One region of the Ectopseudomonas hydrolytica genome, then DNA from elsewhere that is predicted to be linked to it. Evidence: riboswitches for the same ligand, from Rfam matches in the RefSeq annotation. Region 1 holds a riboswitch; the other holds the start of a gene.
What was found. A riboswitch is a leader RNA that binds a small molecule or an ion and turns the genes downstream of it on or off. The one in region 1 is predicted to bind cobalamin.
Positions count from the first base shown of each region.

Region 1 (3,782 bases):
GTGATGCCAGCGGCGAAGGCGCCGAACTGGCGATCCAGGTCCAGGCTCAGGCTGCGTTTGGCGCGGCGCGGCAGGGTATGGCCGCTGTCGCGATCGCGTGGGTCGAGCAGACTGGCGCCGAGTACGGCCTGCCAGCCCAGCACCTCGCGTTCCAGGCTCAGTTCCAAGCCTTGCAGGCGCGCCTGGTTGACGTTCATCGGCGTGCTGAAGAAGGTTACCGGGTCGCTGACCACGGTGATCAGGTCTTCGACCTCGGTGCGGTAGGCCGACACGCTCCAGCGGGTACTCAGGTGATCGCCGCGCAATTGCGCCTCGTAGGTTTTCGAGCGCTCGGGCGCGAGGTTCGGATTGCCGCCATAGAAGGCGCTGGTGGGGTAGTACAGATCGTTGAAGGTGGGGGCGTGAAAACCCTCGCCATAGCTCAGCAGTAGTTCCAGTCGTTCGGCCAAGTCCAGGCTCAGTGCCGCGTTCCAGGTGTTCTCGCTGCCGAATTGCTCGTTCTTGTCGTGGCGTAGGCCCAGCTCGGTAGCGAAACCGTCGCCGCGATGGCGGTGCTGGACGAAGGCGGCTTGATTCCAGCGCTCGCTCTGGCTGAAGTCGCTGTCCGTGCTCAAACGGTCCTCGAACCAGTCGAGGCCCAGCAGCAGCTGGTTGGCCTCGTCCAGACGCAAGGTATTGAGCCAGGCGGCGCTGTCGCGGTAGGTGTTGAAGCTGTAGTTATTGTCGGCGTTCAGCGGGTCGCGGTTGTCGCTCTTGTCCTCGCTATGGCCGAGTTCCAGGCGGCTGCTCCAGCGCTCGGCGAGCTGCGCTTCGAGATGCGCAGCAGCAGTGGAAACGCTGAAGCGCTCGCTGGGGTTGCCCGGCGCGAAGCTGAACAGATCGTCGTATTCGCTCTCGCCGCGCTGGTCTACCAGGCTTAGGCCGCCCTTGAGGCGCTCGCTGAAGCGATGTTCCAGGCTCAGATTGAATGACTTGCGGCGCAGACCGTCGTGGTCGCCGTCGTTGCCACGGGCATCCTGCGAGCGGTCGAAGCCGGCACGTTCGGCCAGACTGGCGCCGAGATCGAAGCGGGTGTGCTGATCGCCGCCGGACAGACCCAGGCTGCGTTCGAAACTCTGCTGACTGCCGGCGGCCAGGCGCAGCCGCGGCTGCAGACCGGCTTCGCCCTGGCGGGTGAAAATCTGGATAACCCCGCCGATGGCGTCGGCGCCGTATAACGCCGAACGTGGGCCGCGTACCACCTCGATGCGCTCGATCTGCTCGGGGCTGAGGAATTCCAGGCGGGCCAGACCGCTTGCGGCGGCGTTCAGGCGCACGCCGTCGATCAGTACCAGGGTCTGGTTGGCGTTGGCACCACGCAGAAACAGGCTGGTCAGGCTGCCACGGCCGCCATTCTGCACGATGGATACGCCGGGTACGCGGCTGAGCAGATCGGGCACGCTGCTGGCCTGCAAACGCTCGATATCCGTCCGCTCGAACACTGTAGTGGCAGCAGTGGCCTGGCGCAGCGGCTCGGCCTGGCGGCCGGAGGTGATCACCAGCGGCTCGGCGGTATAGGGTTCGGCAGCCAGGGCGAAGCCGGGCAGAACGGCAATGGCCAGAGCCAGACGGGACAGTTTCATTCTTGTGATTCCTCAAAGGTCGGCAGACATTCGAGGAGGGCAGGGGGCAAGCGCGCAGGGCGGCGCTTGACGGTGCGGCCCTCCGCAACACCAGTCGCACCGCCGGGGCCGGTCTCCGGGCTCACGACCCCGGTCCGCCTTCCCGGGAATACCCAGTGGCCGTGGACAAGGTGCAGGCTGTGGCCTGCCGTCGATTACCGTTGCGGGGGCAGCGTCGGGATTGCCTGGATGGGCGCACCGACTTCCCGTTTCACGCCGCGTCAGCAGCGCACCCTGGCGGAACATGAATGGCGCGCACCTTAGTGCGCGCGAGTATGAATGACAAGCAAGGCCCGCTCATTCGGCGATGAGCGGAGCTCATGCTCAGGCCCGCAGCTGGTCGAGGCGTTCGCGCACCGCGCGTTCGATGCCGGCCTGATCAAGGCCGCATTCTGCGAGCATCTGCGCCGGCTTGGCGTGCTCGACGTAGTAATCGGGCAGGCCCAGATGCAGCAGCGGCTTGATGATGTTCTGCGCGGCGAGGAACTCGCTGACCGCGCTGCCGGCCCCGCCCATGACGGCGTTCTCTTCGATGGTCACCAGCAGCTCGTGGCTGCCGGCCAGCTCGCGCAGCAGGGCCTCGTCCAATGGTTTGACGAAGCGCATGTCGACCACGGTGGCGTTCAGCGCTTCGCCGACCTGCAGCGCTTCGGCCAGTTGCACGCCGAATACCAGCAGGGCTGCGCCCTTGCCCTGGCGTCGCACTATGGCCTTGCCGATCTCTAGCGGCTCCAGCCCGGCGTCGAGCGGCGCATTGGGGCCGCTGCCGCGCGGGTAGCGCACCGCGGCCGGGCCATCGAACAGGTAGCCGGTGGTGAGCATGCGGCGCAGTTCGTTCTCGTCGCTGGGGGTCATCACCAGCATGCCGGGGATGCAGCGCAGGTAGGAGATATCGAAGCTGCCGGCATGGGTCGGGCCGTCTTCGCCGACCAGACCGGCGCGGTCGATGGCGAACAGCACATCGAGATTCTGCACCGCGACGTCGTGGATCAGCTGGTCATAGGCGCGCTGGAGGAAGGTGGAATAGATCGCCACCACCGGCTTGACGCCGTCGCAGGCCATGCCGGCGGCCAGGGTCACGGCGTGCTGCTCGGCGATGGCGACGTCGAAGTAGCGCTCGGGGAAGCGCTCGGCGAAGGCCACCAGATCCGAGCCTTCCTTCATCGCCGGGGTGATGCCGACCAGGCGCTGATCTGCCGCGGCCATGTCGCACAGCCACTGACCGAACACGTTGGAGTATTTCGGGCCGCTCGGTTTCCTGGGCACCGCGCTGGGGGTGACTGGCTCGAGCTTGGTGATGGCGTGATAGCCGATGGGGTCGGCTTCGGCCGGGGCGAAGCCCTTGCCCTTCTTGGTCACCACATGGAGGAACTGCGGGCCGTCCAGGTCGCGCATATTGCGTAATGTCGCAAGCAGGGTGGGCAGGTCGTGGCCGTCGATGGGGCCGACGTAGTTCCAGCCCAGTTCCTCGAACAGGGTGCCGGGTACCAGCATGCCCTTGGCGTGTTCCTCGACCTTGCGTGCGATTTCCCAGGCGCCGGGCAGGCGCGAGAGGATCTTCTTGCTGCCCTCGCGCATGCTGGCGTAGGTGCGGCTGGAGATGATCTTGGCCAGGTAGTTGGACAGGCCGCCGACGTTCTTGGAGATCGACATGTCGTTGTCGTTGAGGATCACCAGCATGTTGGCGCCGACGTCGGTGGCGTGGTTGAGCGCCTCGAAGGCCATGCCGGCGGTCAGCGCGCCGTCACCGATCACCGCCACGCTCTTGCGCTTCTCGCCCTTCAGGCGAGCGGCGATGGCCATGCCCAGGGCGGCGCTGATGCTGGTGCTGGAGTGACCGACGCCGAAGGTGTCGTACTCGCTCTCGCTACGGCGCGGGAAGGCGGCCAGGCCGTCCTTCTGGCGCAGGCTGCCCATGCGCTCGCGACGGCCGGTGAGGATCTTGTGCGGGTAGGCCTGATGGCCGACGTCCCACACCAGGCGGTCATCGGGGGTGTCGAAGACGTAGTGCAGGGCGATGGTCAGCTCGATGACGCCGAGGCCGGCACCGAAGTGCCCGCCGCTCTGGCCGACGCTGTAGAGCAGGTACTGGCGCAGTTCATCGGCGAGGGTTTCCAGGTC
Region 1 covers NZ_CP099397.1:4,514,016-4,517,797, reverse strand. The annotation lists gene L1F06_RS21215 (TonB-dependent receptor domain-containing protein) at 1-1,622, opposite strand, end outside; cobalamin riboswitch at 1,712-1,913, opposite strand; gene dxs (1-deoxy-D-xylulose-5-phosphate synthase) at 1,986-3,782, opposite strand, start outside.

Region 2 (3,782 bases), 730 kb from region 1:
GAGGCCCTGATCGGGCTGCCAGCGCCGGATGCCATTTTCATCGGCGGCGGCGTCACCGTGCCCGGTGTGCTGGATGATTGCTGGGCCGCACTCAAGCCCGGCGGGCGCCTGCTGGCCAATGCCGTGACCATTCAGAGCGAGGCGGCGCTGGTGGCCTTTCGCGAACGGCAGGGTGGCGAGCTGCTGCGGCTCACCGTGGCCCAGGCGCAGCCGCTGGGCGGGTTCGACACCTGGCGCGCGGCGCTGCCGATCACCCTGCTGGCGGTGCGCAAGCCGTGAGCGCGCGACTTCTGCTGCTCGGCGGCACTACCGAGGCCCTGCGCCTGGCCCGCCGCCTCGGGCCGGATACCGTCTACAGCCTGGCCGGCCTCGGCCGCGTGCCGGACGACCTGGCCTGCCGCGTGCGCGTCGGCGGCTTTGGCGGTGCCGAAGGCCTGGCGGCCTTTATCGCCGAAGAAGACATCGAGCTGCTGCTGGATCTGACCCACCCCTATGCCGCGCAGATCAGCCATAACGCCGCCCGCGCCGCCGAGACTGCTGGTGTGCCCTGCTGGGCCCTGCGCCGCCCCGGCTGGCAGCCGGGCGCAGGCGACGACTGGCGCGAGGTGGATGGCTGGGATGAACTGACCCGCGCGCTGACGCCGTTCCAGCGGCCGTTCTTCACCTCCGGTCGCGAGCCGCTGGCGCATCTGCACGAGATACCCGAGCACCAGCACTGGACGGTGCGCTGCCTGCAGGCCGAACCGGCGCCGCCGCGTGCCGAGATCATCGGCGCGCGCGGGCCGTTCTCTTTGGACGAGGAACGTGCGCTGTTCGCCCGTATCCGCTGCGATGTGCTGGTAAGCAAGAACAGCGGCAGCGCCTCCACCGAGCCCAAGCTGCAGGTCGCCCGCGAACGGGGCCTGCCGGTGCTGCTATTGCGCCGCCCGCAGTTGCCGGCTGTAACGCGCCAGTTCGAGGAGCTGGACGCTCTCTACGAGGCGCTGTCCTTGTAGGGCGGGTGAAACCCGCCAATGCCGGCCTGGCGGGTTGCACCCGCCCTACGCTTGCTGCGCCTGCGCTGATTCCGTAGGGTGCGCCGCGCGCACCGGGGCTTCTAGCACCTGCCGGATTGCCTCCGGACCACGACGCGCTGCTAGACTGCCGGCCCGTTCTGGAGACCGTCATGAGCCAAGCCCCCTACGCCCGCGTTCTGTTCATCGGCCCCGGCCTTGGTCGTGGTGCCTCGGCCGAGCGTCTGCAGCGGCGCGTCGAAGCACTGCTGGGCGAGGCGCATCTGCATGACAGCGAGCAGGACGGCTGCTGGCAGGCCATCGCTGCGGCGCCGCGACCGCTGCTGGTGGTGGATCTGGAGCCGCGCGCCGATGCTGCGCACCGTGACTGGCTGCGCGAACGCATCGCCGAGCGCGGCGATGGGGCGGGCGTGTTCGTGGTCTGCGCGGCGCTGGAGGATGCCTGGCTCGATGGCCTCGCTGCGCTGCTGGCGCGTCGTGAGGCGCACCTGCCCTGCAGCGACGTGCCGCCGGTGCCGGCGCAGCACGCCTGGTCGCAGATCCCACCACATGCGCAGCGCCTGCTGCTGTGCAACGGCCCGCGCTGCACGCGCAAGGGCGCGCTGGGCCTGTGGAAAACCCTGCGTCAGCGGCTCAAGGCCGCCGGCAAGCTGGAGTGCGACGGCGGTGTGCATATCACCCGCAGCCAGTGCCAGTTCCCCTGCGACCTGGGCCCGACCGCGAGTCTTTATCCACAGGGCGAGTGGTACGGCATCAGGGACGAGGCGGCGGTGATCCGCCTGGTCGATGAGCGTCTGGTGGCGGGCAGGGCGCTGCCGGAGCTGCGCATCGATGAGCCGGGCGGCGCCGGCGAGACAGGCACGAACCCGCGTCCTTGAAGCCTCGCGCCTTGACTTGAGCGGGTGTGGGTGGTCATATCCGCCCCGCTTCAGGTGTCTCACGCCGCCGCGCGTGAGGTGAAACGGGAAGTCGGTTGAAGTCCGACGCTGCCCCCGCAACGGTAAGCGAGCGACCGCATCGATACGCCACTGTGCGCCACGCGCATGGGAAGGCGATGCGTTCATGACCCTCGCAAGCCCGGAGACCGGCCTGGAGTCATTTGTCTGGCAACCCGCGGTGGGCGGGCGTTGACTCCAGTAGGGCGCCGCCGTGCCCCTGTCTGCTGTTGCGCATTTCCATCGGATTGCCGTGCCTTCCCTCTACCGATGGAACCCCTATGGCGCGCCATTTCCGCTACAAGAACCTTTTTGCCTTGCGTCCGAACGAAGGGCACGAGCCTGTCAGCTGCTGCCTGCGTAAAGCGATAATGTTATGTTATAACAATAACATTATCGCCTCAGACCGTGCCGGCGAGGAGTCGAAGCTGAACGCTTGCAACTCGCCCGCACGTGGCCTGGAGCGACTCCACGAACCCCCTCGAAGCCCCGGAATCAATTACGTGCAGCACCTTCTACGTCACTGCCCCCTGCCATTCGCGCTGCTGCTTGGCGGTGTGGCCATGGCCAGCGAATCTCCTGTCGATCTGCCCGCTGTCACGGTCCAGGCGCAAGCCGTGGAGGAGGGCGAGAGCGATCTGCATACGCCCACCACGTCCGGCTCGCGCCTGGAGCTGTCGGCGCTGCAAACCCCGGCCAGCACCAGCAGCCTGAGCGGCGCCGAGGTACGCGGGCGCAACAACCTCACGGTGCAGGACGCGGTGACCCGCACACCGGGCATTAGCAGCATCGGCTCACCCGGCAATGGCGGCACGGCGCTGTCGGCGCGTGGTTTTACCGGCCATGCGGCGACCATGCAGCTGTACGACGGCACCCGTCAGTACGTCGGTGCCGGCACCGTGACCTTCCCGGTGGACACCTGGTCGGTGGCGCGTATCGACGTGCTGCGCGGCCCGGCCTCGGTGCTCTACGGCGAGGGGGCCACCGGCGCGGTGATCAACGTGGTGCCGAAGAAGCCCTTCGCCGGCGAGATCCGCAACCAGCTGCGCCTCGGCTACGGCAGCGACGACCGCCGTCAGGCCGCGCTGGACAGCGGTGGTTCGCTGAGTGACGAATTGAGCTATCGCTTCAATGTCAACCAGCAGGCCAGCAATGGCTGGGTCGACCGGGGCGATTCGGACAGCGTCGCGCTCAGCGCCGCCCTGCGCTGGGACGCCCATGACGACCTGAGCTTCACCCTGTCCCACGACCATGGCGACCAGAGCCCGATGCGTTACCTCGGCACGCCGCTGGTGGCCGGCAAGTACCGCGAGAGCATCCGCGAGCGCAATTACAACGTCGCCGACGCGGATATCCGCTACAACGACCAGATCACCCGCCTGGTGACGGACTGGCGCATCAACGACACGCTCAGCGCCAGCAACCAGCTCTACTACATCAAGACCCAGCGCTACTGGCGCAATGCCGAGGCCTATCGCTGGCAGCCGGGTGATACGGTCGAGCGCAGCGAGTTCTACCGGATCAAGCACACCCAGGAGCAGGTCGGCGACCGCCAGACCTTCACCCTCGATCACGCCCTGTTCGGCCTCGATAGCCGCACGGTGGTCGGGGTGGATTACAACCGCATCCACTTCGCCCGCCAGCACGATTTCGCCAGCAGTTTCAGCGACAGCGTGCCGCTGGCCGGTTCCGGTGGCGGGCAGTACCAGAGCACCGATCCGCTCGGTTACGGCCCGCGCGAGCGCAACCTGGCGCGGCAATTCTCGCTGTTCGCCGAGAACCGTACCCAGCTCACCGAGCGCCTGGCGCTGGTCACCGGCGTGCGCCGCGATCA
Region 2 covers NZ_CP099397.1:5,243,470-5,247,251, reverse strand. The annotation lists gene cbiE (precorrin-6y C5,15-methyltransferase (decarboxylating) subunit CbiE) at 1-279, shown strand, start outside; gene L1F06_RS24675 (cobalt-precorrin-6A reductase) at 276-995, shown strand; gene L1F06_RS24670 ((2Fe-2S) ferredoxin domain-containing protein) at 1,166-1,891, shown strand; cobalamin riboswitch at 1,927-2,120, shown strand; gene L1F06_RS24665 (TonB-dependent receptor) at 2,512-3,782, shown strand, end outside.
Region 2: linked by a shared signal. The riboswitch ahead of L1F06_RS24665 (TonB-dependent receptor) and the one ahead of L1F06_RS21215 (TonB-dependent receptor domain-containing protein) in region 1 are both predicted to bind cobalamin.